DNA from 2 places in the Rhizobium sp. LjRoot98 genome. Region 2 is predicted to be linked to the other one. Evidence: predicted binding sites of a transcription regulator. Region 2 holds the regulator's gene; the other holds the start of a gene.

Region 1 (14,808 bases), 610 kb from region 2:
GGCTGTGCCATGCCGTCCATTGTCATGGCGCCATGGTTCATTTTGCTGTGATCCATTTCCTGGGCGGCAAGCGGAGTGGTGAAGGTAATGGCCAGCAAGGTTGCAGCCGTGATCATTCTCAGAGACATGATGTGCTCTCTTTCATTTCTTGAAATCGCAATATGCGGGCTTTGGCCCGTGTTCAGGAAAACGAGAGAGAGGTCTTGGGAGGCGGGAAACGCGGCTTGAGGGTCGTCGCCAGCATTGGCTTTTGCAATGCGGGAAGCACAGTACCGGCGGGAAGCTCGATCCGGTCGATGCCGTGCACATTCAGGACAACGGCAAAACAGGCCGAACAGGATATCGGATGCACCATTTTCGGCTGATGGGAGCAGGACTTTGCTTCCGCGCAACTATGCTCGCTGGCATCCGCCGACACCGCGTGATGGGTCGAAATCATCCCATGGTGACCCGTGCCATTGCCATTCAGGCCCTGGACCTGTGCAAGCGCGGCCGTCCAGCCGCTGATCAAGGCGCAGAAGAGAGCAAGGGTAAGGACGGCGAGACGCATAACACACAGATAGAGGCTGTCGGTGTTGATTAAAAGGCTGGCGGCACAGACTTTTTTGGGCGGAGCGTCCAGTTAGCGCTCAAGGTTTGAAAACGCAAAGACACCCTGCATGCGGCCGGTAGCGGCCACCGCATCGATCGAGGACGTTCCGATGCAGTAGAGCGGGCCAATGGAGGCATCCGCAATATCCGTGCAATAACAGAAGGATGAGGCCGTAGCCGTCGCCTCTTCCAGAATAGCCAGCACGATCTTGCGATGATTTTCCGCATATCCGCGAATGATGTCCAGCAACCCGCAAAGATTTTGCTCAAGCGCGTGAATATGCTGCGTCATCTCGCCGACGGAGAAGATGCCGGTTGAAAGATCACAGTGCCACCCTTCGATGACATAGTCATGGCCGGTGAGTTCGGCGATCCATCCTTCGTGGGCGCGAGCGTCCTCGGGAAGGATCGTACCGAAGCCCGGTTTCACGAATCTGAGCATGCTATTCCATTTTCAATGGCCGCCTGGATGCAGCATTTTCACGTCTGAGACACTTTCTGCACCGTGTTCGGCGCTCCCATCAAAAAGCGCTTTACCGCCAACCGGAAAAGCGCTGATCTCACGATGCGTCACAGCGTTGTAATCAGCAGAAATTGGTCTTCATGGTTTCAAAAAATAGTCGACAAAAGCTTTCGCCGAAACGGCGGCAATTGATCATTGATTCTCCCTTTAGCTCATAGAAATTACCGAATACAACTCTTGATTTCATGAAAGGGCGCATTCGGTGAATCTCATTCAGGGCGAATTGATCCAGCAATTACAGGCCTACCGGCTGAAGGCTGGGCTGACCCAGGCAGACATTGCCTGGAAGCTCGGGTTTTCTCTGCCAACGGTGTCCCGGTGGGAGCGCGGCGCGTGTACGCCTGACCTGCGCGCCATCGGCGCCATCGTCGACTTTCTGCGCCGTGCCGATGCGCATACGGAAAGGGCTCTGCTGCGATCGATCCTGTCAGCCAAGGACAGCCGCAATCTCTGGGAAGGGGAAGATATCCGCTATCTCGCCGGCTCCCGGCAGGAGTTCATCGATACACCGCTCATGCGGACGATGGTCGGCAAAAGCATCCGCCGCTACATGACCGGTCTCTACCACGATTTCATCGAGGATCAGGCAATCGTTGCGAGCCTGAAATCCGGCGAACTGGCCAGCATCGATTTCTACAGCGGTGCGGCGATGTCGGTGACCAGCATTCCCGATGGGTTCGTGCAATTCAAGCGGATGAGCTTCCAGTCGGAAGTCAGAGGCGTCATCCGCGGCGATACCCATTCGATCCTCATTCCCGCGGCCGAAGCGCCGATGACAGAGGGCACGATCGTTCATACCTGGGATACGCTGTCACGGCCGCTTTAGGCCCGTGCCGTCAGCGCAAAGACTTGCCGCCTTGGCCTTGATCGGCTAGGGAAAGCGCCAATTGCCATGACGGATCGGACATGACCGGTCGACGCTGAAAGTGCTGCTGCCATGAACGACAAAAAGAAGAAGCCACAGAAGCTGAAAGCCCGCCTGCCGCGTGGTTTCGTCGATCGCTCCGCCGCTGACATCCGCGCCGTCGATGAGATGACTGCGAAGATCCGCGAAGTCTACGAGCGTTACGGGTTCGATCCGGTCGAAACGCCGTTGTTCGAATATACCGACGCGCTCGGAAAATTCCTGCCTGACAGCGACCGTCCGAACGAAGGTGTGTTCTCGCTGCAGGATGACGACGAACAGTGGATGAGCGCCCGCTACGACCTGACGGCGCCGCTCGCCCGCCATGTCGCCGAAAATTTCAATGATATCCAGCTGCCCTACCGCACCTATCGCGCCGGCTACGTCTTCCGCAACGAAAAGCCAGGCCCCGGCCGCTTCCGCCAGTTCATGCAGTTCGACGCCGATACGGTTGGCGCTGCGGGTGTCCAGGCGGATGCCGAAATGTGCATGATGATGGCCGACACGATGGAAGCGCTGGGCATTGCCCGCGGCGACTATGTGATCCGGGTCAACAACCGCAAGGTCCTTGATGGTGTGCTCGAAGCCATTGGTCTTGGCGGCGACGAAAATGCCAATGCACGGCTGACCGTGCTGCGTGCCATCGACAAGCTCGACAAGTTCGGTCCGGAGGGCGTCAAGCTGCTACTCGGCCCTGGCCGCAAGGACGAGAGTGGCGATTTCACCAAGGGAGCTGGGCTGAATGAAGACCAGATCGCCAAGGTCATCTTCTTCATCGGCATCACCGACTATGCGGCAAGCGCCGCCGATCTAGCCGCGCTGGTTGCCGGAACGTCGAAGGGCGCTGAGGGCGTCGATGAGCTGAACCTGATCGGCAGCCTGGTGACAAGCGCCGGGTACGATTCCGGCCGCATCAAGATCGACCCATCCGTCGTCCGTGGCCTTGAGTATTACACCGGCCCCGTTTTCGAAGCTGAACTCCAGTTCGCCGTCACCAATGAAAAGGGCGAAAAGGTCGTCTTCGGCTCGGTCGGCGGCGGTGGCCGTTACGATGGTCTGGTCTCGCGCTTCATGGGCCAGCCGGTTCCGGCCACTGGCTTCTCGATCGGCGTCTCGCGCCTCATGACGGCGCTGAAGAACCTCGGCAAGCTCGGCATGGAAGAGGTCATCGCCCCGGTCGTCGTCTGCGTCATGGACCGCGACACCGAAAGCCTGGGCAAATACCAGCAGTTCACACAGGCGCTGCGCCACGCTGGCATTCGGGCCGAAATGTATCAGGGCAACAAGAAGAACTTTGGCGACCAGCTGAAATATGCCGACCGCCGCGACTCGCCGCTCGCCATCATCCAGGGCGGTGATGAACGCGCACAGGGCCTCGTGCAGATCAAGGACCTGATCGAAGGCAAGCGCCTATCCGGCGAGATCGAGGACAACACCACCTGGCGCGAAGCCCGCGTGGCGCAGGTCTCGGTGCCGGAAGGTGACCTCGTCGCCAAGGTCCGTGAAATGCTGGCCGAGCAGGCGGAAGACCGGGCGCGCGGCTAAGATGTGTAAGGTTGCGCCGGTAATCAGACCCCTCCCCAACCCTCCCCACAAGGGGGAGGGAGTGGTTTTGTACGCGCCGACAATATCATTCACCACAACAACCGACCGCAAGTTGCCATCGAGAGCGAAGCTAGGTGACGGCTTGCGAGCTGTCATTCCCAGAGTTTTGGATATGCAGAACGGTCGGTTCAGCAAATTAACTCCCTCCCCCTTGTGGGGAGGGTTGGGGAGGGGCATTCCCGCACCCACCTGCGTTGCGAGTTTCCCATGCCCCTGATCAACCTCCCAGCCTTCGCCGCTGACCTTCTGGCCGATTTCGAGCGGCTGGGAACGCTGCGTGTCGATACCCCCGTTATCCAGCCGGCCGAACCCTTCCTCGACATGGCCGGGGAGGATCTGCGCCGCCGCATCTTCCTCACCCAGAGCGAGACCGGCGAAAACCTGTGCCTGCGCCCGGAATTCACCATTCCCGTCTGCATGCGCCATATCGAAACCGCGACCGGGACACCGAAGCGTTATTCCTATCTCGGCGAAGTCTTCCGCCAGCGCCGCGAAGGCGGCAGCGAGTTTTATCAGGCCGGCATCGAGGATCTCGGTACCCGCGATGCGGCGAGCGCCGATGCTCGCGCCGTGGCCGATGCCGTGACGATCCTCGGCCGGCTTCTGCCAGAGCGGCCGTTTGCCGTCACCATGGGTGATCAGGCGATGTTCGAAGCGGTCGTCGCAGCGCTCGGCCTGCCCGGCGGCTGGCAGAAGCGCCTGATCCGCGCCTTCGGCGAGCAGACGCAGCTGGAAGCCCTGATGCTGCGGCTGGCAAAGCCCGAGCAGGTTGCCGGCCTTGGTACCGAGGTCGAAGCGCTGCTCGCCAAGGGTGATGAGCAAGGTCTCGTTGCCCATATCGACGGTGTGATGGAGGCGACCGGCTATCTCACCAATGCCAGCCGTTCACCGAAGGAAATAGCTCTCCGGCTGAAGGAAAAGCTGGCGCTGGCCGGCACTTCGCTCGATCCCGGCAAGCTCGATGTGCTCCGGGAATTCCTGTCGCTCAATGTCAGCCTGCGCTACGCGCCGGGTGTACTTGCCGATTTCGCCAAGAGCACTGGACTGCCGCTGCAGGCTGCCGTCGATCGTTTCGATGCCCGCGTCGCGGCCTTCACCGCTGCCGGCGTCAAGCTGGCGGATATCACCTGGCGGGCCGCCTTCGGCCGTCCGCTCGATTATTACACCGGCCTCGTCTTCGAGGTCACCTTGCGCAACGATCACCGGGTACTGGCTGGTGGCGGCCGCTATGACGGCATGCTGACGCTGCTCGGTGCCGAGGAAAACATCCCGGCCGTCGGCTTCTCGCTGTGGCTCGACCGGATCGAGGCGGTGAGGGGAGAGCACTGATGATCACCATAGCCTTGCCCTCCAAGGGCCGGATGAAGGACGATGCCTCCGCCATCTTCGAAAAAGCGGGCCTGAAGATCGTCGCCGTCGGCAACGATCGCTCCTATCGCGGCCGTGTCGAAGGCCTTGATGACGTCGAGATCGCCTTTCTTTCTGCGTCGGAAATTTCCCGCGAAATCGGCAGCGGCTCGATCGATTTCGGCGTCACCGGCGAAGATCTGATCCGCGAGGGTCTGTCGGAGGCCGATGCGCGCGTTGAATTCTGCGCCCGGCTCGGCTTCGGCCATGCCGATGTCGTCGTTGCCGTGCCGGAAATCTGGCTCGATGTCGATACCATGGCCGATCTTGGCGATGTCGCTGCTGACTTTCGTGCCCGTCATGGCCGCCGCTTGGCGATCGCCACCAAATACTGGCGCCTGACCCAGCAGTTCTTCTCGTCGCAGCATGGGATACAGCTCTACCGCATCGTCGAAAGCCTCGGCGCTACAGAAGGTGCACCGGCCTCCGGTTCGGCCGATATCATCGTCGATATCACCTCGACCGGCTCGACGCTGAAGGCCAACCATCTGAAGATCCTGTCGGATGGCATCATCCTGCGGTCGCAGGCCTGCCTGGTGCGGGCACGCAAGGCCGAGCATACGGGTGATCCCCTGGTGGCAAAGATCATTGATGCGGTAAACGGCGCGCTCGCCTGAGGCCTGCGCGTCAGGGCCATGTATGGGCAGGTCCTAAAAAACCTCCGGCCAAATGCATGCGGCAGTCTAACATTCTGGACACATCTGTCCTATGTTCGAACTCCCACCACAAGGAGTTCCGCATGGCCGACCTCAGTGCTTTTCCGATCACCACCCGCTGGCCCGCCCAAAACCCTGATATCATTCAGCTCTACTCGTTGCCGACGCCCAACGGGGTGAAGGTTTCCATCGCTCTGGAAGAACTCGGCCTGGCGTACGAACCCCATCTGATTTCCTTCGGCACCAACGATCAGAAATCACCGGAATTCGTTTCGCTCAACCCGAATGGCCGCATTCCGGCGATCATCGATCCGAATGGTCCGGACGGAAAGCCGATCGGTCTGTTCGAATCCGGCGCCATTCTCGTCTATCTCGCCGAAAAGACCGGCAAGCTCATTCCGGCCGATGCGGCCGGACGTTACGAGACGCTCGCATGGGTGATGTTCCAGATGGGCGGCGTCGGGCCGATGTTCGGCCAGTTCGGCCATTTCTTCAAATTCGCAGCCGATAAGGTCGCCAACAATTCCTATCCGATGGAGCGCTACCGCGATGAGGCCAAGCGGCTTCTCGGCATTCTGGAGACGCGTCTTGAAGGCCGTCAGTGGCTGATGGGCGATCAGTACACCATCGCCGATATCGCCACCTATCCGTGGATCGAAGGTGCCCGCAAGTTCTACGGCGGCGCCGACGTGCTGGAATACAAGAGTTTCCCGAATGTCATGGCATGGGTCGATCGCGGCCTTGCCCGTCCGGCGGCACAGAAGGGCATGGAGATCCCCAAGCGCGACTGATCGCGTCAAATGCTGCCGTCCGTCCGAGTTGACGGCACTCGGGCGGACAGGCTACGTCTTGGGAAAAGAAGCATTTTCGACGGGTGAACACACGTGACAGGTAGACTTGTTGTGGTTGGCGGCGGTCAGGCCGCCTTTGCGTTGGTGGCCAAATTGCGGGCCTTGAAGGACGAGCGTCCGATCACGATCGTCGCGGCGGAAGCAAGCCATCCCTATCAACGCCCGCCTCTGTCGAAGAAATACCTGCTGCGCGAAATGGATCTGGACCGGCTGCTCTACCGGCCGGAAAGCTGGTACGCCGAACACAACATCGATATCCGCCTATCCACGTCGGTCACGGCGATTGACCGGCCTGCCAAGACCGTCACTCTCAGCGATGGCTCGATGCTGGACTATGACGTGCTGGCGCTCGCCACCGGCTCGACCCCGCGCAAACTGCCTGCCAGTGTTGGCGGAGATCTCGACGGTGTCTTCGTGGTGCGCGATTTTACTGATGCCGATCGCCTTGCCGATGAGATGAAGCCCGGCAAACGCGCGCTGATCATCGGCGGTGGTTATATCGGCCTCGAAGCAGCCGCCGTGGCGCGCTCGAGCGGGCTTGATGTGACCGTCATCGAAATGGCCGATCGTATCCTGCAGCGGGTTGCCTCCGTTGCCACCTCCTATCTCGTCAAGGACATCCATACATCGCGCGGCGTTGATATCCGCGAAGGCACTGGCCTCGTCCGCTTGGTCGGCACCAGTGGCCGGGTGACAGCGGCGGAACTGACGGATGGCTCGACCATTCCGGTTGACCTGGTGATTGTCGGTATCGGCGTGACGGCCAATGATGCGCTGGCTCACGGCGCCGATCTCGAAGTGGCCAACGGTATTGTCGTCGATTGCTTCGGGCGGACATCTGACCCGGCCATCCATGCGATGGGCGATTGTGCTGTGCTGCCGTGGAAAGACATGCGGATCCGGCTGGAATCCGTCCAGAACGCCGTCGATCAGGCCGAAGCGGTGGCCGCACTGCTGGCTGGCGGCGAGGCGCCCTATGCGCCGAAGCCGTGGTTCTGGTCGGATCAGTATGACGTGAAGCTGCAGATCGCCGGCTTTGGCCAGGGTCATGACGAGACGGTGGTGCGCAAGGGACAGCGCGAGGGCAGCATTTCGGTCTGGTATTTCACGGCGGGCAAGCTGGTGGCCGTCGATGCGCTCAACGACGCGAAAGCCTATGTCACCGGCAAGAAGCTGCTCGATCTCGGCCTGACGCCCGACCGGGCCCTTCTCGAAGACCCGCTGACCGATCTGAAGACGCTGCTGCCGTAATCTCCCGGCGTTTGTTGCCGGTTATTGATGGTGGGTGAAAACGTGTCTGCGTGCTTCCAGCTGGAAGCGCGGGAAGAAGAACACGCCGAGGATCGAGCCTGAATAGCGCTGTTCCAGTCCGGTGGATTCGCCAATGCAGAAAACCGGCTGTTTCTGGCCGGACGCCAGGATGATCGTCGTCGAAAAGCAGAAGGACGACGAGGTCGTGGCCGCCTGCTCGAAAAGCGCCAGCACGTGATTGCGGTCGGCGCTGTCATAGCAGCGGATCAGATTGAGCAGGCCGCATTCGGCCTGATTGAGGCCGTGCATGGCAGCTGCATTTTCGCCGAGACGGAACAGGCCGTTCGACAAGTCGCCGGACCAACCTTCGGAAGAGCAGAATTGAACGAGCATATCCAGCTCGCTTTCGCCACGGGCAAAAGAATCAGCGCCCCGGGGCTGTGAAAGGCCTGTTCTTGCAATTTTAAACAAGGCTGACCCCGGTATATTCACAAAATCCGAAATTCATTCGTCCGTTCCCGTAAGTGTTCACAAGAAACAGCTTCCATTTTTCAACAGAATTAGACGACACGACAAATACATGACGAGGCGTAGTTTACTGAGAAAGATAGAAAACTCAATTTTCAGGTCTTGGGCGTGTGTACCGGCAAGACAAAACAAATTGTAGGCAAGGAAAATCTATAGGCATTGCGGTCTGGAATCAAAACAATGTTGGGCAGACAGTTAATGCGGAAAAATTGAACTTCTTTATCGTCAATTCGTCCAAGTTCTTGATCCCTGTGAATCTGGGGTTCACTTGGAGCGTTGTTATAATTGCTTTTTCTCTGGCTTCAATGGTCTTTTGAGAAATATTTTGTGATCCGAGATAAATATTCCCGATTGCACCGGTTCGGTCACCGTACAATCAGAGCATGATATTGAGGTTCGTGCAATGCGCCTGAGGGGAGGGGCGTGATGTCGTCCGCAACTCTGTTTGGTGCGAACGAAAAAAGGGCAGACCTTGCGGCCTGCCCCTTCTCAATCCGGAAACCCGGAAAGATCGATGGTCGTCATTGGTAATAAGGCAAACGCCTTATTACATCATGCCGCCCATGCCACCCATGCCGCCCATGTCAGGCATGCCGCCGCCGGCAGCTTCCTTCTTCGGCAGTTCGGCAATCATGGCTTCCGTGGTGATCAGCAGCGAGGCAACCGAAGCTGCGTTCTGCAGAGCCGTACGGACAACCTTGACCGGATCGACGATACCCATGGCGATCATGTCGCCAAATTCGCCGGTCTGGGCGTTGTAGCCGAAGTTGTCGGTGTTGCTTTCGAGGATCTTGCCAACGATGATCGAGCCTTCGTCGCCTGCGTTTTCAGCGATCTGGCGAACCAGCGACTGAAGTGCCTTGCGGATGATGCTGATACCGGCGGTCTGATCGTCGTTTGCGCCCTTGAGGTCGAGAACGATCGAGGCGCGGAGCAGAGCCGTACCACCGCCAGGAACGATACCTTCCTGAACAGCGGCGCGCGTTGCGTTGAGCGCGTCGTCGATACGGTCCTTCTTTTCCTTGACTTCGATTTCAGTCGCACCGCCGACGCGGATGACGGCAACGCCACCAGCGAGCTTGGCAAGGCGTTCCTGCAGCTTTTCGCGGTCGTAGTCCGAAGTGGTTTCTTCGATCTGGCCCTTGATCTGGGCAACGCGGCCTTCGATTTCAGCCTTCTTGCCGGAACCGTCGACGATCGTGGTGTTTTCCTTCGAGATCGAAACCTTCTTCGCACGGCCGAGCATTTCGAGCGTGACGTTTTCCAGCTTGATGCCGATGTCTTCGGAGATGACCTGGCCACCGGTCAGGATCGCGATGTCTTCGAGCATGGCCTTGCGGCGATCGCCGAAGCCAGGAGCCTTGACGGCAGCGATCTTCAGGCCGCCACGCAGCTTGTTGACGACCAGCGTAGCAAGAGCTTCGCCTTCAACGTCTTCCGAGATGATGAGGAGCGGCTTGCCGGTCTGAACGACGGCTTCGAGAACCGGAAGCATCGCCTGCAGGTTGGAGAGCTTCTTCTCATGGAGAAGGATGTAAGCGTCTTCCAGTTCGGCAACCATCTTTTCCGGGTTGGTCACGAAGTAGGGCGAGAGGTAGCCGCGGTCGAACTGCATGCCTTCGACGACTTCGAGTTCGGTTTCGGCGGTCTTGGCTTCTTCAACCGTGATGACGCCTTCATTGCCGACCTTCTGCATCGCTTCAGCGATGTACTGGCCGATTTCCTTTTCGCCGTTGGCGGAGATCGTGCCGACCTGGGCCACTTCGTCCGAAGTGCTGATCTTCTTTGCCTTGGCAACGAGGTCCTTGACGATGGCTGCGACTGCGAGGTCGATGCCGCGCTTCAGGTCCATCGGGTTCATGCCGGCTGCAACGGCCTTGCCGCCTTCGCGAACGATGGCCTGCGCAAGAACGGTAGCAGTCGTGGTGCCGTCGCCGGCGATGTCGTTGGTCTTCGAAGCAACTTCACGGACCATCTGCGCGCCCATGTTCTCGAACTTGTCTTCAAGTTCGATTTCCTTGGCGACGGAAACGCCGTCCTTGGTGATGCGCGGTGCGCCGAAGGACTTGTCGATGATGACGTTGCGGCCCTTAGGACCCAGCGTTACCTTCACTGCGTCTGCGAGGATGTCGACGCCGCGCAGCATCTTTTCGCGCGCGGTACGGCCGAACTTAATTTCTTTGGCTGCCATGTTAAAAACTCCCGGGCTGGTGCCCAATTGGTTTTATGGAAAGTGAAAAGGCGGGAACCGGCTAAATCAGCCGATGATGCCCATGATGTCGGCTTCCTTCATGATCAGAAGGTCTTCGCCGTTGAGCTTGACTTCGGTGCCCGACCACTTGCCGAACAGAACGCGATCGCCAGCCTTGACGTCGAGCGCGATGAGCGTGCCCTTGTCGTCACGGGTACCGGTGCCAACAGCGACGATTTCGCCTTCCTGCGGCTTTTCCTTGGCGGTATCCGGAATGATGATGCCGCCCTTGGTCTTGGCTTCAGACTCGACGCGACGTACAACGACGCGGTCATGTAGCGGGCGGAAATTGGTGCTTGTCATTGTCTAATCCCTCGATCAAATGACTTCACGGACCGTCTTTGCGATCCGATGGATGGATGTTAGCACTCCTATTGCTTGAGTGCTAGCGGCTTGGAGATAAGGACGGCATCGAGGTGAGTCAAGAACGGCCCGGCAAGATTCTTTGCATCGGGAAATATGGTTGACTTGGTTTCCGCTTTTTTGTCTAACTTGCGCATGGGGTCTGCGAACTGCCCCACGAGGCGTCATGCCATCACTTCGCGTCCAATCCCACGAAAAGGACGTAAACCATGGCCTCGTATAACGCTATTTCCACCGAAAAACTTGCCCGCCTGATCGGCACGGCCAAAGGGCCGGTCGTCATAGATGTGCGCGACGATGAAGACTTCGCCGCCCAGCCGTTTCTTGTCCCATCGTCTTTCCGGCGTCCTTACGCCGACGTGCGGCGATGGGGGGCGGATTATCGCGGTCGCTGGGTGGTTGTGATTTGCCAGAAGGGTAAGAAGCTCTCCGAAGGCGTCGCTGCATGGCTCAGAAATGCCGGTGCCACGGCAGAGACGCTGGAAGGCGGATTCGAAGCCTGGCAGGCTGCTCGCCTGCCGCTCGTTCCAGTCGCTGCCCTACCGGGTGAAAACACGAATGGCGGAACAGTCTGGGTCACGCGCTCTCGCCCCAAGATCGATCGTATTGCTTGCCCGTGGCTGATTCGCCGCTTCGTCGATCCGGCCGCGACATTCCTCTTTGTCGCTGCCCCTGAGGTTGAGGCCGTAGCAGATCGTTTCGATGCAACACCGTTTGATGTGGAAAATGTCTTCTGGAGCCACAGGGGAGAGAACTGCACCTTCGATACGATGGTCAAGGAATTTGGTCTGGCATTTCCGGCACTTCAGCATCTCGCCCTGATCGTCCGCGCCGCCGACACCGACAGGCTCGATCTGGTTTCCGAAGCCGCCGGACTGCTCGCGGCGTCGCTCGGTTTCTCGCGGATGTTCGCCGACGATCTGGAACAGCTGGAAGCGGGCATGACGCTCTACGATGCCTTCTATCGCTGGGCGCGCGACGCCACACAGGAAAAGCACGAATGGGTGCAGCACATCGCGAAGAAGGCCAAAGGCCATGAATGAGGCGGTAACCGTCATCCTGCCGCCATCGCATCCGACATTCGGCGAAGCCACCAAAGTCTGGGCGAAGATCGGTTTGCTCAGTTTTGGCGGCCCGGCCGGGCAGATCGCATTGATGCATAGGGAGTTGGTGGAGGAACGCCGCTGGATCTCCGAGAGCCGGTTCCTGCATGCGCTGAATTTCTGCATGCTCCTGCCGGGGCCGGAGGCGCAGCAGCTTGCCACCTATATCGGCTGGCTGCTGCACGGCACACGCGGTGGCATCGTTGCCGGGTTGCTGTTCATTTTGCCGGGCTTTTTCGTCATCCTCGGCTTGTCGTCGGCCTATGCGCTGTTTCATGAGACCGACTGGCTGACAAGCCTGTTCTTCGGGCTGAAGGCGGCGGTGCTGGCCATCGTCGTCGAGGCGGTCATCCGCGTCGGCCGCCGCGCGCTCAAAACCCGCTTTGCGCTCATCGTTGCAGCGTTCGCCTTCGCAGCCCTGTTCTTTTTTGATCTGCCATTCCCGCTTGTCGTGCTGGCGGCCGGCATTGCCGGATATCTTGCCACGCGCCTGCAGCCCGCAACTGGCGAAAAAGCCATGGCGGCGGCGGCAAAGCAGATACTTGCCGATAAACCGTCGGTCATCGACAGCAGCTTTCCCGATGGTGCTTCAAGCTGGGGCCGCACGTTTCAGCTTCTTGCCACCTGGCTGGCGCTGTGGATCGCGCCGTTCGCCGTCATCGGTGTGATGCTTGGATTTGACACCGTTTACAGCGCCATCGGGCTGTTCTTCTCCAAGATGGCCGTGGTGACCTTCGGTGGGGCCTATGCGGTTCTTGCCTATGTCGCGCAGCAGGCGGTCGAGACCTATCATTGGCTCAAGCCCGGCGAGATGCTGGATGGTCTGGCGTTGGCCGAAACTACGCCGGGACCGTTGGTGCTGGTACTGTCCTTCGTCGGCTTCATGGCGGCCTTCCGTGCACCGCTCGGGCTCGATCCGCTTATGTCCGGCCTGCTCGGGGCGACGCTCGCCACATGGGTGACTTTCGTGCCCTGTTTCCTCTGGATTTTTCTGGGCGCTCCTTATGTCGAGGCCTTGCGCAACAACAGGGCTTTGTCCGGCGCGCTGGCGGCCATTTCGGCAGCGGTCACCGGCGTTATCCTCAATCTGGCCATCTGGTTCGGTCTGCACGTTCTCTTTTCCAGCGTGGAGCGCTTTGCTGCAGGGCCTGTTTCCATGCCGCTCCCCGTCTGGCAGACCTTCCAGCTACCGTCCTTCTGCCTGGCACTTCTGGCAGCCGCGCTGCTGTTTTTCTTCAAGCGCGGCGTCGTGACAACGCTTGTCCTCTGCGCGGCCGCCGGTTGGCTGATCCGCGGATTTTAGTGGTTCGATCCCGTTGCGCGCCGGAAACCTTGGAATTCCGCCGCCATTTTTCCCATGGAGACTTGTGTTTTTAACGTCTGCCTGCGATGTCAGCCCGACCATTTCTTTTCTGCGGGAAGCCAGCATGGCCGTTCGGATCAACAGTTTTCGCGACATTGCCAGCCGTTATGACGTCGTGCTCTGCGATGTCTGGGGCGTGCTGCACAATGGCGTCGAGGCGTTCAAAGGCGCCTGCGTGGCGCTGACGGAAGCGCGCGCCAAGGGGCTGACCGTCGTGTTGATCACCAACTCGCCCCGCCCGCATCCCGGCGTCATCGTCCAGATCCGCGGCCTTGGCGTGCCGGACAGCGCCTATGACCGGATCGTCACGTCAGGCGATGTCACCCGCGCACTGATTTCGGCCGGCCCGAAGAAGATCTATTTCATCGGCGCCGAAAAGGACCTGCCGCTGCTCGAAGGCCTGGGCGTCAGCATGGTTTCCTCCGAGGAGGCCGAGATCATTGTCTGCGCCGGCTTTTTTGACGACGAAAGCGAGACTGCCGAGGATTACCGCGCAACGCTGACCGGCCTTGCCAGGCGCAAGGTGCCGTTCATCTGCGCCAATCCGGATCTGGTGGTGGAGCGTGGCCACAAGCTCATTCCGTGCGCTGGCGCCATTGCCAAGGTTTACGAAGAACTTGGCGGCGAAACCCGGATTTCCGGAAAACCTTATGTGCCGATTTACCGGGCGTCCCTGACGGAAGCCAAGGCCGCGCGCGGCGGGCTCGACCTGTCACGGGTGATCGCGATTGGTGACGGCATGCCGACGGATGTCAAGGGCGCGCAGGATTTCGGTCTCGACGTCCTTTATATCAGCGCGGGCATTCACGCCGCCGAATATATGACCGGTGAAAAGACCGACGAATCCAAGCTGACGGCATTCTTGAAAAACGAAGGCGTCACGCCAAAATGGTGGATGCCGAGACTGGCTTGACGGATTGGCGCGATCGGCCCGCACGAGAGACGACTGGCGAACGGACATGACAGTTTTTCATCGCAACGAGACCCGCGAACCTCTTCCCGAAGCGCTGCGCGGCGGCGTCATCGCCATCGGTAATTTCGATGGCGTGCATCGTGGTCATCAATCGGTTCTGAACCGGGCGCTGGAAGAAGCGCAGGCGCGGGGCGTTCCGGCGCTGGTTCTCACCTTCGAGCCGCATCCCCGCAGCGTCTTCCGGCCGGACCAGCCGGTATTCCGGCTGACGCCGGCACCGCTGAAGGCACGCATCCTTGAAGGCATGGGTTTTTCCGCCGTCATCGAATATCCGTTCGACAAGACGTTCTCGCAGCTGTCCGCATCCGATTTCATCCGCTCCATCCTGATGGACTGGCTGCATGCGAGCCATGTGGTCACCGGTTTCGATTTCCATTTCGGCAAGGGCAGGGAAGGCGGCCCTGCCTTCCTCATGGCTGCCGGTGGCGAAAACGGCTTT
Region 2 (14,808 bases):
TGAGCGATCTCGCGGAAATGGGCGGATGGGAGGCTGACCATGAACGGTGCTGATATTCTGTGCGATGTGCTTTTGGCCAATGACGTCAACGTCTGCTTCGCCAACCCGGGCACGTCGGAAATGCATTTTGTCGCGGCTCTCGATCGCCGGCCGGACATGCGTTGCGTGCTGGGGCTTTTCGAGGGCGTGGTGACAGGCGCTGCCGATGGTTACGCGCGGATGACCGGCCGCCCGGCCGCGACGCTGCTTCATACGGGGCCGGGATTGGCAAACGGGCTCGCCAACCTGCACAATGCCAGGCGCGCCCGCGTTCCGATGATCAATGTCGTCGGCGACCATGCCTCCTACCATCTTCCGCTCGACGCGCCGCTGACAACGGACATCGAGAGCCTGGCTGCGCCGATGTCCGACTGGGTACGGCGGATCGAAGGGCCGGACGACGTTGCCGCGGCAACGAAAGCGGCGATCCAGGCCTCGATGTCGCCTCCGGGCATCGCGACCCTGATTCTGCCTGGCGACGCGGCATGGGGTGAGGCAAAGCCACCTGCATCGGCAGTGATCAATCGTCCCCAGCCTTCCGCTACCAAGGATGAGGCAATCCGCAGTGCAGCGGAAGCGATCCGCAAAGCTCGCGGCCGGAGTGCATTGCTTGTCAGGGGATTGGCAGCACAGGCTGGCGCCCTGGAGATCGCCGGGCAAATTTCCGCAGCGCTCGATGTGCGCCTGTTCGGCGAACCGCAGGTCGCGCATATGCAGCGCGGTGCCGGCCGTGTGGCACCAACCCGCATCCCCTACCCCATCGACGCGGCATTGGAGATGCTCGCGGATATTGACGTTCTTATCCTTGTCGGAGCATCGGAGCCGGTTGCTTTCTTCGCGTATCCGGGCAAGCCCGGTCGGCTCGTTCACAAAGGCTGCCAAGTCATGACCTTGGCAGATCATGGCGCGGACCTGAAGGCGGCACTGGAGGGGCTTCGGGATGAACTGGGGATCAAAAGCTCCCAGGCCGTACTGCTGGCAAAGACAATCCCGGATGAAGGGCGGCCGAGCGGAGCACTGTCGGAAGACGCAGTCGCCGTGATCGTGGCGCAAAAACTCCCGGACAATGCCATCGTTTGCGATGAAGCCATCACCTCCGCGCGAAGGTTCTTTGCTTTATCCGAACGGTCGGCTCCCCATGACTTCATGATGAACACGGGGGGCGCCATCGGCATCGGCATCCCCCTGTCGATCGGCGCCGCGATCGCCTGCCCTGACCGGAAGGTCCTGAACCTGCAAGCTGACGGAAGCGGGATGTATACCGTTCAGGGCCTGTGGACCCAGGCCCGGGAAAATCTCGACATCATCACGATCGTCTTTGCCAATCGCACCTACGCGGTGCTGCATGGGGAAATGCGCAATGTCGGCGTTCAGACGATCGGCGAAAACGCCCGGAAAATGCTCGATCTCGACAAGCCGACGCTGGACTGGGTGTCAATGGCAAAGGGAATGGGCGTTGAGGCTGCGCGTGCCAGTACCTGCGAGGCATTTATCTCTCTCCTCGACCATGCACTGTCGCGTGGCGGCCCCTTCTTGATAGAAGCCGTCATCTGACGGGTAACCGTAACGACCCCGAGAGCCCCGTATCAAACCGGTACGACCGGGCTTTACCTCCCCCTTGAGAGGGAGGCAGCAGCGAAGCTGCGGGTGGGGGTGAATGTCAGGGGCGCACAAAGATCACCCCACCCCGGCACTGCGTGCCGACCCTCCCCCTCAAAGGGAGGGTAGAAATCAAGCCGCCGGTGTTTCGTCCGTTGCAGGTGCCTTCGGGCCGCCCTTGGAGACGCCAACCATGGCGGGGCGCAGGACGCGCTCGCCGATCGTGTACCCGGCCTGAACGACCTGGACGACGGTATTGTTCGGTACTTCCGGATTCGGAACTTCGAACATCGCCTGATGGAAGTTCGGGTCGAACTTCTGGCCGACCGGCTCAAGTTTCTGGACGCCGTGACGCTCAAGCGCCGACAGCATGGCGCGCTCGGTCATTTCCACACCCTCGATCAGCGAGTTGAGACCGACATCGCCGGCATCGCGGGCTTCGGCCGGGATGGCGTCCAGCGCACGGCGGAGGTTATCCGAGACGCCGAGCATGTCGCGGGCAAAGCCAGCGACGGAGTAGGACTTGGCGTCCTTGACGTCGCGCGCGGTGCGGCGACGCAGGTTGTCCATTTCGGCGGCAAGGCGCAGATAGCGGTCGCGCATGTCGGCGGCTTCTGCCCTGGCAAGCTCCAACGGATCCGGCTCGGAAACGGCTGCATCGACCTGCTCATCGGCGGCTTCGGCATAGGCTGCAGCGGCTTCGTCCGCGTTCACTTCAGCACCATGTTTGTTCATATCGTCGGTCATGACGGTCTCCGGAATGTCAGTATGTCTAGGATTTGGTGTCGATATCGAGCTTTGAGGCCGAAAAATCAAGGGTGCAATCGAAAGCTGCCGGAAAAACCGGCCGCTTCACGGCTGGTTACCGCGACAAACGCGACATCAATTGCGCAGTATAGTCCACCATCGGCACGATGCGCGAATAATTCAGCCGGGTTGGGCCGATGACGCCGACGGCGCCGACGATCTTGTCGTCGCTATCCTTGTAGGGGGCGACGATCAGCGACGAACCGGAGAGCGAGAACAGCTTGTTTTCCGACCCGATGAAGATCCGCACCCCCGGCCCGCTTTCGGCCAGGTTGAGGATTTCGATCAGGCTGTCCTTCTTTTCCAGATCGTCAAACAGCATGCGCAGCCGGTCGACATCCTCGGCACCAGCGAGGCCTTCCAGAAGATTGGCACGGCCGCGCACGATCAGTTGCGTCGGCTTGTCGTCCGCCTCGCTGCCCGACCAGATGGCAAGGCCGCGCTCGACCAGGTCCTGACTCAACGTATCTAGTTCGCGCCGGACGGTTTCCTTGACCTTTTCCAGCTGGCCGCGAACCTCTGGCAACGTCTGTCCGGCCAGATGGGCGTTGAGGAAATTTGCGGCTTCCGTCAGTTGCGAGCTGGTGACGCCGGCCGGAAGCTCGATGATCCTGTTTTCCACCTGGTCGTGTTCGCCGACAAGCACGGCGAGCGCCTTGGTCGGCGCCAGCCGCACGAACTCGACATGCCGCAGCACCGGGTCGTTCTTGGCGGTGATCACTAGCCCAGCCCCGCGCGACATGCCCGACAGCATCTGGCTCGCTTCGGTGAGCAGCGTTTCGACAGGCTGGTCACGATCGGCGCGGCGCACGTGCCGGTCGATCGAGGCTCGGTCTTCCGGCGAGAGATCCCCCACCTGCATGAAGGCATCGACGAAGAAGCGCAGGCCGTTCTGTGTCGGCAGCCGCCCGGCGCTGATATGCGGAGAATAGATCAGGCCGAGGTCTTCGAGGTCGCTCATCACATTGCGAACAGAGGCCGGCGACAGCGACATCGGCAGGATGCGTGACAGGCTGCGCGATCCGAGCGGCTCGCCGCTTTCCAGATAGCTTTCCACGATGCGGCGGAAGATTTCGCCCGACCGCTCATCAAGCGCCGAAAGCCTTTCCCGCATTGCAGATTTATCCAGCACCATTCGAACGCAAAAACCCATCCTGTTGAAGTCAATTGAAATATAGTGATCCCGGCCCGGATAGCAAAAGGGAAATTGGCTGGAAAGCCCGCCGTACAGCGCCTTTTGCCGCTCTCCACTCTTTTAGAGCAAATGATTTCCCTTCCTTCCAAGTTAGGTTAGAAGGCTGACAAACATCACAGGAGTTCATGATGCGGCCTTCCGGCAGAAAAACCGACCAGATGCGCAAGGTTACCTTCGAGCGCAATGTTTCCAAGCATGCAGAAGGTTCCTGCCTGGTGAAGTTCGGCGACACGCATGTGCTGGTCACGGCGAGCCTGGAAGAAAAGACGCCGCCGTGGCTGCGCAACAGCGGCAAGGGCTGGGTCACGGCGGAATACGGCATGCTGCCACGCGCCACCGGCGAGCGGATGAAGCGCGAGGCGGCTTCTGGCAAGCAAAGCGGCCGCACTCAGGAAATCCAGCGCCTCATCGGCCGGTCGCTGCGCGCCGTGGTTGACCTGCAGGCACTGGGCGAGCGCCAGATCTCAATCGACTGCGACGTCATCCAGGCCGATGGCGGCACACGCACCGCCTCGATCACCGGCGCCTGGATTGCGCTGCGCGATTGCCTCGCCTGGATGGAAGCCCGCAACATGATCAAGGTGGAAAAGGTCCTGAAGGACCATATCGCCGCGATCTCCTGCGGTATCTTCGCCAATCAGCCGGTCATCGATCTCGACTATCTGGAGGACTCGGCGGCTGAAACCGACGCCAATTTCGTCATCACCGGCTCCGGCGGCATTGTCGAGATCCAGGGCACTGCGGAAGGCAAGCCGTTCTCGGAAGAGGAATTCGGCACATTGCTCGGCCTCGCCAAGAACGGCATTGCCGAACTGGTTGGTCTGCAGAAGCAGGCTATCGGGGGCTGAGGACGCCTATGCGATCACTGCCCCTCATCCACACTATCGGGCACCTTCTCCCCGTCGTGACGGGGAGAAGGACCAGTCGGCAATCTCTGTCGTCCCCTCTCTCCGCGTGCTGGGAGAGGGCCAGGGTGAGGGCAACGCATGGATAAGCTGAAATTCGAAGGTATTCTGGAGACGGCGCTCTATGTTGACGATCTCGATGCGGCGGAGGCGTTTTACGGCTCCGTTCTCGGCCTTGAGAAAATCAGCCGCGGCGGCAACCGGCATATCTTCTTTCGCTGCGGCCCCGGCGTTTTGCTGATCTTCAATCCAGCCGAGACGATCAAGCCTCCGCCGGCAGACGGCCTGCAGGTTCCGCCGCACGGGACACATGGAAACGGGCATATGTGCTTGCGGGTCGCGAAAGGCCAGCTCGCGGCCTGGGAAGACAAACTGAAGGCTGCGGGCGTCGCGATCGAGACCGATGTCCATTGGCCATCCGGCTCCCGGTCCTTCTATTTCCGCGACCCGGCTGGAAACAGCCTGGAATGCGCCGAAGCCGGCCTCTGGGCTATCGACTGAAACGAATGGGCGGACTGTCCGCCGGATGAGAAAGACGCAGATGCGCAAGCTTGAAGACAAGACCCTGATCGTTGCCAGCCACAATGCCGGCAAGATCCGTGAAATCCGCGACCTGATCGGCCCGATGGGCTTTGAGGCCAAGTCGGCGGCCGATCTGAATTTCATCGAGCCGGACGAGACCGGCACGACCTTCGAGGAAAACGCCACGATCAAGGCGCTGGCCTCGGCAAAAGCCTCCGGCATGCCGGCGCTCTCGGACGATTCCGGCCTTGTCGTCGATGCACTGAACGGCGATCCCGGCGTCTACACCGCCAATTGGGCCGAAACCGCTGACGGCACGCGCGATTTCGCCATGGCGATGCACAAGGTCGAAACTGCCATCCAGGAAGCCGGTGCCACCGCCTTCGACAAGCGCACTGGCCGCTTCGTCTCGGTGCTCTGCCTTGCCTGGCCGGACGGCCATGTGGAGCTGTTCCGCGGCGAAGTGGAAGGCCACATCGTCTGGCCACCGCGCGGCACACAGGGATTTGGCTATGACCCGGTCTTTCAACCGCTCGGCTACGACACCACATTCGGCGAAATGAGCGCCGAGGAAAAGCACGGCTGGAAGCCGGGTGATGCCGAGGCGCTGTCGCACCGCGCGCGGGCATTCAAGTTTTTTGCCGAGACATGCCTGAGTGCTTGAAAACGTGAGCGCGAAACCTCTTCTCCCCAGCGGGGAGAAGTGCCGAACGTGGTGAGGCGATGAGGGGGCTTCGGCGCAGCCGGAGCCAGACCAAGGTGCCTTCGGCCCCCTCATCCGGCCTTCGGCCACCTTCTCCCCGCTGGGGAGAAGGGAACGCCGACAGGCGGGGTAACCCGGCTCCGATTTCAGACATAGAGATAAAAGACCAAACGGTATAAGAGACGGGATAGCGTTTAGCGTTTCCGGTCTCTAAATATGCGGACAACACGACCTTAACGACGCAGCGCACAAGCGCCTGAAAGACCCAGAACAGAATGGCCACTTTTTCTTCCATCGGTGACAACAAGGAGCCCGGTTTCGGGGTCTATGTGCATTGGCCCTTCTGTGCCGCTAAATGTCCCTATTGCGATTTCAACAGCCATGTCCGGCATCAGCCAGTCGACCAGCCGCGCTTTGTCAGCGCATTTCTGACCGAAATGGCGGCGATGCGGCATATGTCCGGGCCGCGCACCGTCACCAGCATCTTCATGGGTGGCGGCACGCCATCGCTGATGAACCCATCAACGGTGGAGGCCATTCTCGATGGTATCGCCAATCTCTGGCATGTGCCGGATGGTATCGAGATCACCATGGAAGCCAATCCGTCCAGCGTCGAAGCCACTCGCTTTCGCGGCTACCGCGCAGCCGGGGTCAACCGCGTTTCGCTCGGTGTCCAGGCGCTCAACGACCGGGACCTCAAATTTCTCGGGCGTCTGCACAACGTCGAGGATGCGCTGAAGGCCATCGGCCTGGCGCGGGATATTTTCCCGCGCATGTCGTTCGATCTGATCTATGCCCGCCCGAAACAGACGGTCGAGGAGTGGGAACAGGAACTGAAGCAGGCGGTTTCCTATGCGGTCGACCACCTGTCGCTCTACCAGCTGACGATCGAAGAAGGCACGCCCTTCTACGGGCTGCACAAGGCAGGCAAGCTGATCGTGCCGGACGGCGAGCATTCCGCCGTGCTGTACGAGGCGACACAGGAAATCACCGAAGGTTTCGGCATGCCGGCCTATGAGGTATCCAACCATGCCGCTCCCGGGGCAGAAAGCCGTCATAATCTTACCTACTGGCGCTATGGCGACTATGCCGGCATTGGCCCGGGCGCCCATGGACGCCTGACGCGTGGCCGCAACAAGATTGCCACCGCGACCGAGCGCAAGCCGGAAGACTGGCTGCAACTGGTCGAGGAGCATGGCCACGGCATGATCGATCAGGAAGTGCTGGGTTATGAAGAACAGGCCGACGAGCTGCTGCTGATGGGCCTGCGGCTGAAGGAAGGCATCGATCTCGTGCGCTGGCAGGACCTGTCCGGCCGCGAGCCGGATCCCGACCGCGAACAGTTTCTGATCGAACACGGCTTCATCGAGCGGCTCGGCAATTCCCGCCTGCGCTGCACCCCGGCCGGCATGCTGATCCTCGACGCCGTGGTTGCCGATCTCGCCTGTTGAGTTTTACTCGAAAGCAGCCAGATATTTTTTGGCAATCGCATCCAGCGCTTTCCGCTCTTCAGGCTCCAGCAGCGCCGTCAACCGGTGCTGGTTGGCGACGTGGGCGGTAACAGTGCGTTCGACCAGTTCGAGCCCCGGCTGTGTCAGGGCGATCAGCACGCTGCGGCGATCCTCTGGATTGGTCAGCCGCTCAACCAGACCTGCCTTTTCCAGCTGATCGATCCGGTTGGTCATCGTTCCCGACGTGATCATTGTCGTGCCCAGCAGGTCGCCGGGCGACAGTTGGTAGGGCTTGCCGGAGCGCCGCAGGGCCGCCAGCACGTCGAAGCTCGCCGATGACAGCCCGAATTCCGAAAATGTCCTATCGACCTCGCGGCCAAGATAGGTGGATAGCCGCGCCAGCCTGCCGAGCAGGCCCATCGGCTCGACATCGAGGTCCGGGCGCTCCCTGCGCCACTGCACGAGAATTCTATCGACGTGATCTTCATCCATGGTTTTTGGTACGCAGGATTCATCTTGACGTCAAGATAATCGATGTTATTCTCAATTTATCTTGAAATCGAGATACTTTAAATGAAGATAAAATCCTCCTCCCTCGCTGATATCGCCTTGACGGCGATTGCGCCCGCCATCTGGGGCAGCACCTATGTGGTCACCACCGAATTTTTGCCGCATGGCTATCCCCTGACAGTCGCCATGCTGCGCGCGCTTCCCGCAGGCCTGATCCTGCTTCTCATCGTCCGGCAATTGCCGCAGGGCATCTGGTGGGCGCGCAGCTTCATCCTCGGCGCTCTCAATTTCTCGTTCTTCTGGGCCATGCTGTTTGTCTCGGCCTATCGCCTGCCCGGCGGCGTCGCGGCAACCGTCGGCGCCATCCAGCCGCTGATCGTCGTCATGCTGGCGCGGATGCTGATCGGAACGCCGGTGAGGACAATGGCAATCGCCGCCGGGATCGTCGGCATAGCCGGTGTCGGCCTGCTGGTGCTGACACCCGGCGCAACGCTCGATCCGATCGGCATCATCGCCGGGCTGGCCGGGGCGGTCTCCATGGCGTTTGGCACGGTGCTGTCACGGCATTGGGCGCCGCCGGTATCCAGCCTTACCTTTACCGCGTGGCAGTTGACCGCCGGTGGCCTCTTGCTGGTACCGGTCGCCCTGTTATTCGAGCCGGCCCTGCCAATGCCGACCATGGCCAATATTCTTGGCATGGCATGGCTGGGACTGATCGGAGCGGCCTTCACCTATCTCCTGTGGTTTCGCGGCCTGTCCAAGCTTGAGCCCGCAGCCGTCGCCTCACTCGGCTTCCTCAGCCCGTTGGTGGCCACGCTGCTTGGCTGGAGTGTGCTTGGCCAGAACCTGACGCCGCTGCAGATTGTTGGCATGGTTACGGTTCTGGTCAGCGTGTGGCTTGGACAACGGGCGCAGATGGCACCGCGTCCTGCAGCCCCGCTCGCAGCAAAAACGGTCAGCCCTTAGCCGCCTTCTCCGTCGCCGCGGCCAACCCCTTGGAGATTGGCCCGGTGATATCCGCCAACAGCATTGCCGTCAGCCCGGCGGCGGTGGTTCCGCCATAGTCCGTAAAGATCCGGACTGTATCGGCCGGTGTTTCCGAAGCCCCGGCCAGCCATGTCCCGGCACCCAGAAAAAGCTGGCGGACAGCGATGTCGGCCACATCCGGCGCCACCCCGTTTTTAATCGCATCCCGGATCATCACATCGGCAAAAGCGGCAATGAAGGCCGGACCAGAACCGGTCAGCGCGGTGAAATAATCCAGCTCGCTTTCCGTGGACACCCTCACTGCCCTTCCGGAGCAGGCAAAGAAGCCGTCGGCGAAATCAGCGTCCGCTGCCGTGATGCCGGGGGTTGAAAACCAGGGCGTGAAGGACAGGCCCTGTTCGGCGCAGGCGTTCGGCATGGCGCGGATGATGTGCTCGCTTTTGAACCGTGCTGTGAGCGCCGCCGCGGGCAAACGCGCCATGACCGAGATGATCAGTTTACCGGACAGATCAAGATCGAGCGCTCCGACATCTTCCGGCCGCACCGAAAGAATGATGATATCAGACCGGGCCGCCAGCTCGGCATTATCGGTGGTAAACCGAACATCCGGCCAAGCTTCGAACCCTGCCCTATTGCCGCTGCGCGACGATAGAACCAGATCGGCGGCAGCGACGAACCCTTTGGCCAGCGCGGGGCGAAGCAAAGCCCCGCCCAGCCAGCCGGTCCCGCCGATGACGCCGAGCGTGGTCAAGCCCATTCGCCCTTGCGCATGACCGGAACCTTGGCCCCGTCAGCGCGAACGCCGTCGATATCGACCTCACCGGAGCCGATCATCCAGTCGATATGAATCAAGCTGGAATTGCCGCCCTGTGCGGCGATCTGTTCCTGGCTGAGCGAAGCACCGTCGAGGAAGCATTTCGAATAGCACTGACCGAGCGCGATGTGGCAGGAGGCATTTTCATCGAACAGCGTGTTATAAAACAGGACGCCGCTGGCCGAGATCGGCGAGGAATGCGGCACCAGCGCCACTTCCCCGAGACGGCGGGCGCCTTCATCCGTATCCAGCACCTTGTTCAGTACCTCCTCGCCCTTCGACGCCTTGGCCTCAACGATCCGGCCGCCTTCGAAGCGGACCTGGATATTGTCGATCAGCGTGCCCTGATGCGACAGCGGCTTGGTGCTCGACACATGGCCTTCGACGCGCAGTGCATGCGGCGTGGTGAAGACTTCCTCGGTCGGAATGTTCGGGTTGCAGGTAATGCCGTTCTTCGCCGTCGAAGCGCCGCCGTGCCATTCGTGACCATCGGCCAACCCGACCGTCAGGTCCGTGCCGGGGCTGGTGAAATGCAGGGCGGAAAAACGCTCGCCGTTCAGCCATTTGGAACGCTTGGCGAGGTTGGCATTGTGCTCTGCCCAGGCGGCAATCGGATCTGCAACATCGACGCGGGAGGCGGCAAAAATCGCGTTTGCGAGCTTTTCGACGGCGACCTGTTCGATGTCATCCGGGAACATCTGCTTGGCCCAAGCGGGGTTGGGATAGGAAACGATGTTCCAGTTGATGTCGAAATTGGAGATCTTTTCGAGGGCCGGCTTGTAGGCCATCGACATCGCCTTGTTGGCGCGTGCCACCTTGGCCGGGTCCTGTGCGGCCAGCATCATCGGATTGTCACCGGAAATGGCAAGACGCGCGGTGTTGCTGCTGAAAGCCTTGGCCATGCCGTCGTAGAGCCAGCCGCTGGCCTTGTCGAAACTCTCGTCAGGGGCATGGGCGTAACGGGCAAGCGTCGTTTCCTCGTCGGAATAGAACGTCGTCACCAGCCCTGCCCCGGCGATATAGGCATGCTTGGTGATCAGCCGCACTAGCGGCAGGGCGGCGATCGGCGCGGTGATCAACAGATCCTGTCCGCGCTCAAGCCGGAGCCCGACCTTGATGGCGACTTCGGCCAGCTTGTCCAGTTTGACGGGATCGACGGCTTGGTGGGCGGGAGAGGTCATCGCATATTCCTGCTGGCTGGTTTTCCGAACCACTGGTTTAGAGCGGTTCGGATCAAAACAGAAGGCCTTTGCGATCACGCAGCGATCCTGCTGTGCGTCAGGAGATAGGCGCCATGATGCTGCAGGAACGCGAGCAGCCGCTCGGGATAATCCGGCGCCACCGCGCTTACCACGCTCGGCCGGACTGCTAGCGCCTGGCGCCAGGCGTTGACACGCGGCAGCCCATCAAAAATGCCGCTTGGAAGCAGCGCCTCGAACAGTTCGAAATAGCGGAACACCGGCGCAAAGGCCGCATCGACCATGCTGAATTGTGAGCCGGCGAAATACGGCCCCTTGGCAAGCTCCTGCTCAAGCGTGGCGAACTTCGTCCGAAGGACCTGGCACTTTGCTTCGAACCGCGCCACATCCGCCGTCGTTTCGTACACCCAGAGATCGGCGAGGATGGAGGAACCGAACTCCATCCAGCCGCGATGCAGGGCGCGCTGCAGGGGATCGGCGGGGTGAAGCGGTGCGCCACGCTGCGTTTCCTCCAGATATTCACAGATGACCGCGCTTTCGAACAGGATCGCATCGGCACGGCCGCGCGGAACCGCCAGCAACGGCACCTTGCCGAGCGGCGAGATCCGCAGGAACCAATCCGGCTTGGCGGCGAGATCGATATAGGTCCGCTCGAAGGGGACGCCCTTTTCCGACAGGACGATCGAGGCGCGCTGAACATAGGGGCAGAGATGATGGCTGATGAGGGTGAGAACTTTCGAGTGCATGACAAGTCTCCAGTTATTTATATGCAATTGCATATATTGTCATTTGCCAATCCCGTAAAGATAGATGTAAATGCATTTATGTCTGAGAAGCGAACCGATACCAATCAGGCGCCAAGCGCCGATGTCACCCGGGCCTGGATCAACCTGATGCGGGCGCAGCAGCGCGTGCTTGGCGCGATCGAGCGCGATTTCAAAGACGCAGGAATGCCGCCGCTCGGCTGGTATGATGTGCTGTGGGAACTGGCGCGGGCGCCGGACGGGCGGCTGCGGCCGTTCGAAATTGAGGAGCGGACGCTGCTGGCACAGTACAATCTCTCCCGCCTGATCGACAGGCTGGAAAAGGAAGGCCTTGTCGAGCGCCGCACCTTCGATGACGACGGCCGGGGCCGCTGGGTAATGATCACCGAAAAGGGCCGCAGCCTGCGCGAAGCGATGTGGGAGGTCTATGGCAAATCAATCGCGCGGCATGTCGGCGCCAAGCTGCCGGAGGGCGATGCGGCCCAACTTGCGGCGCTGCTGTCGAAACTCGCCTGAGATCAGGCAATCAGGGGGGCTGCGACCGCATTCAGGGCCTTGCGCGCTTCATCTGGTGCGAGCCGCACCTGCAAGCCGCGCTGGCCACCGTTGATATAGACCAGCGGCTCGGCAAGGACTGCCTCCTCGATCGCCGTCGGCACCTGTTTCTTCTGCCCGAACGGGCTGATGCCGCCGACATGATAGCCGGTCAGCCGCTCGGCTTCCGCCGGTTTCATCATGTTAGCCGACTTGCCCTGAAACGCCGCGGCCAGCTTCTTCATGCTGACTTCACGATCAGAGGGCACGACGACGCAGACAGGCTTGCCATCGACCTCCGCCATCAGCGTCTTCAACACACGGCAGGGCTCTTCGCCCAGCGCCTCCGCCGCCGCCATGCCGATCCGGTCGGCAGACGGATCGTAATCATAGGTATGAACGGTGAAGGCGGCTGCGGCTTTCGTCAACGCAAGCGTTGCCCGGGTGCTCTTCGACATGATCTACCCCTGGAAAAGGCTGGCATAAATCTCCGGCTTGAAACCGGCGGTAAGCGTTCCATCGTGATCTAGCACCGGGCGCTTGATCATCGACGGCTGAGCGAGCATCAGAGCGATCGCCTTGTCTTCGTTGAGATCCTGCTTATCGGCATCCGGAAGCGCGCGAAATGTGGTTCCGGCGCGGTTCAGCACCGTTTCCCAGCCCAAGGCTGCCGTCCAGCGCTCAAGCGCCTCGCGAGAAATACCGGACGCCTTGTAATCGTGGAAATCATAGGCGATCCCTTGAGCGTCCAGCCAGGTACGCGCCTTCTTCATCGTGTCGCAGTTTTTGATGCCGTAAATGGTCACGCTCATGCACTTTTCCTCATTGCAGGCCCTCATTGCAGGCAAGCGGGATAGCATGAAGATACCCGGCTGAGAATATCTTCATCCGGACGCATCAGCCCGCCTTCACGCCGATCCGCTACGGCAGAGCGGCGACGGTTCTGACGGCGTGGCTGGCGCCCGCGCGCGCCACCTTTCACCGGCTTTTCGTAGAGCGCAGCCTGCGGATTTGGGGAAAGCACGGCAGTTCAGTCCATCGAGAAGCAGTGACAACCGCCAGCGGTGCGGCGATTGTCCATCCATAAGCTCAGGCAACATGTTGCCACGCCATCAGAGATCACCGGCGCGGTTAGGCCTCAAGCGCACCGGGCTTACGCACTGCCTTCGTCTGCTCGTCACAGGCGATTTTCATCAGGTTGTCGCGCCGGCGTGCGAAGCGCTGCGAGGTGCGCGTCGCGACCAGGCCGGCCTGGGGCGCGTGAATATCGATCGAGCCTCCTTCCATGCCCGGCGCCGTGACGATCGTCGCCAGCAGATCACCGGCAGCGACGGTATCGCCGATGGTGCGGTGAAACAGCACGGCACCGGCCTGCGGCGCACGGATCATCTCGATATTGTCGAGCGGCGTCACCTTGCCCTTGTAAGGCTCAAGCGCTGCGACAGTGCCGCCAACTGCGCCGCGAGCGGCTAGAAAGCGCCAGAGCCCGTCCGCATCCTTGCGGGCCGTGTCCGGATAGACATCGCGCGTGCCGCGAAGCTCGACCGTGACCGCCAGACGGCCGGGCAGCCGCTTTGCCTTCTCGGCAGTTTCATGCTTCCAGGCATAACCGACAGCCTCCTCGAAGGCGCTGCTTTCGCCATCGGCCAGAAACACGGCTTCCATATCAAGCGCCGATGCCAGATCGGCGGCTTCCGGCCAGAACGCCTCATCGACATAGGTATATTGCACGGACTCATCGTCGCAATGCAGATCGAGCATGAGGTCGGCGCCGAGCGCCATATGCAGCAATTGACGCTTCAGCTGCTCGACTGCCGGATAACGATCGAGATCCTCGATCAGCGTCTCGCGCTCTCCAATGAGGATCAGCGGAAACTCGCGGTTGAAATTGGTGCGCGACCCCAGATCGAAACGGCCCTGCAGATCGCCGAAATGCGATTGCGCGGTGCCGATCGGATTGGCCTGCGGGACGATCGTGATGTCGCTGAGGATCGTGCCGTCGGCATCCGCCTGACGCAACTTTTCGCACAGGAAATGCAGAAGTGCCGTGCCCGGAAGCTCGTTGGCATGCAAGGCTGCCTGGATATAGATTTTCGGCGCCTTAGCATCGCGACCTTTAAAGCGGATCACCGGCAGCCGCCACTCGGCGCCAGGCGTATCTCCCTTGATGACGATTTCAGAAATGTCCATGAATACCCTCCCGTTTGCAATTTCAGCGGCTTATGCGGCTTCCGGCCGACAGGTGCAAGACGCCAAAAATTGCAGCGTGTCCGGCGGCACGGCATCATGACCACAGCCGTCGCCGTGATCGCTGAAACGCCATCGCGGCGAGCCTCCGCAGCCCCGTTGCGTGCGAGGCTTCACAAAGAGACGGTTCATTTCCCTTTAGAAAGGCGAACAAAACAGGACAAGCGCTTGACCTGCCGCCCGGCAGGCCAAGTTTGGTGAAAGAAGCCTCAACCCAGCAGCGGCCAGCGATCGAGATATTCATATTCGCTCTTGCCGATGAGACTGCGGATGAGCACGAACTCGCGCGCAATCCAGCGGACGGGCTCTGCCAGCAAATGTTCCGGCACCGGCGTTTCATCATAAAGCACCGTCATATGCGGCATGAAGCGCGGATTGTAGGTGAAAGTCAGACCGACCGCCCACATTTCCTTGGCGAGTTGGACGTGCAGGTCCATCATTTCCTCGCTGCGGATCGCATTCGCCAGAACGACAGCCTTGGCGCTGGTAAAATGCATGGCACGATCGAAATTCACCTCGAAAGGCGCTGCTT

The links. The regulator HrcA, encoded in region 2, represses chaperone genes, less so after heat shock. The targets are predictions, from matches to a motif close to GTTAGCACTCNCNNNNNGNGAGTGCTAAC.
Positions count from the first base shown of each region.
Region 1: the regulator HrcA is predicted to act here: its motif matches at 10,929-10,957, upstream of groES (co-chaperone GroES).

Region 1 covers NZ_CAXUPW020000001.1:767,015-781,822, reverse strand. The annotation lists gene copM (CopM family metallochaperone) at 1-128, opposite strand, end outside; gene ACSQ3J_RS03855 (hypothetical protein) at 182-550, opposite strand; gene ACSQ3J_RS03850 (hypothetical protein) at 623-1,033, opposite strand; gene ACSQ3J_RS03845 (helix-turn-helix domain-containing protein) at 1,317-1,940, shown strand; gene hisS (histidine--tRNA ligase) at 2,052-3,563, shown strand; gene ACSQ3J_RS03835 (ATP phosphoribosyltransferase regulatory subunit) at 3,831-4,952, shown strand; gene hisG (ATP phosphoribosyltransferase) at 4,949-5,647, shown strand; gene ACSQ3J_RS03825 (glutathione binding-like protein) at 5,770-6,477, shown strand; gene ACSQ3J_RS03820 (NAD(P)/FAD-dependent oxidoreductase) at 6,571-7,788, shown strand; gene ACSQ3J_RS03815 (hypothetical protein) at 7,810-8,259, opposite strand; gene groL (chaperonin GroEL) at 8,864-10,507, opposite strand; gene groES (co-chaperone GroES) at 10,574-10,870, opposite strand; gene ACSQ3J_RS03800 (chromate resistance protein ChrB domain-containing protein) at 11,140-11,973, shown strand; gene chrA (chromate efflux transporter) at 11,966-13,336, shown strand; gene ACSQ3J_RS03790 (TIGR01459 family HAD-type hydrolase) at 13,461-14,309, shown strand; gene ACSQ3J_RS03785 (bifunctional riboflavin kinase/FAD synthetase) at 14,356-14,808, shown strand, end outside.
Region 2 covers NZ_CAXUPW020000001.1:1,381,159-1,395,966, forward strand. The annotation lists gene ACSQ3J_RS06810 (acetolactate synthase large subunit) at 40-1,593, shown strand; gene grpE (nucleotide exchange factor GrpE) at 1,771-2,385, opposite strand; gene hrcA (heat-inducible transcriptional repressor HrcA) at 2,501-3,559, opposite strand; gene rph (ribonuclease PH) at 3,769-4,488, shown strand; gene ACSQ3J_RS06830 (VOC family protein) at 4,627-5,046, shown strand; gene rdgB (RdgB/HAM1 family non-canonical purine NTP pyrophosphatase) at 5,087-5,731, shown strand; gene hemW (radical SAM family heme chaperone HemW) at 6,046-7,221, shown strand; gene ACSQ3J_RS06845 (MarR family winged helix-turn-helix transcriptional regulator) at 7,225-7,713, opposite strand; gene ACSQ3J_RS06850 (EamA family transporter) at 7,795-8,697, shown strand; gene ACSQ3J_RS06855 (pyrroline-5-carboxylate reductase family protein) at 8,687-9,475, opposite strand; gene ACSQ3J_RS06860 (aminopeptidase) at 9,466-10,713, opposite strand; gene ACSQ3J_RS06865 (glutathione S-transferase family protein) at 10,788-11,477, opposite strand; gene ACSQ3J_RS06870 (MarR family winged helix-turn-helix transcriptional regulator) at 11,556-12,011, shown strand; gene ybaK (Cys-tRNA(Pro) deacylase) at 12,014-12,487, opposite strand; gene ACSQ3J_RS06880 (ArsC family reductase) at 12,491-12,841, opposite strand; gene ACSQ3J_RS06885 (M14 family zinc carboxypeptidase) at 13,161-14,219, opposite strand; gene ACSQ3J_RS06890 (2'-5' RNA ligase family protein) at 14,486-14,808, opposite strand, start outside.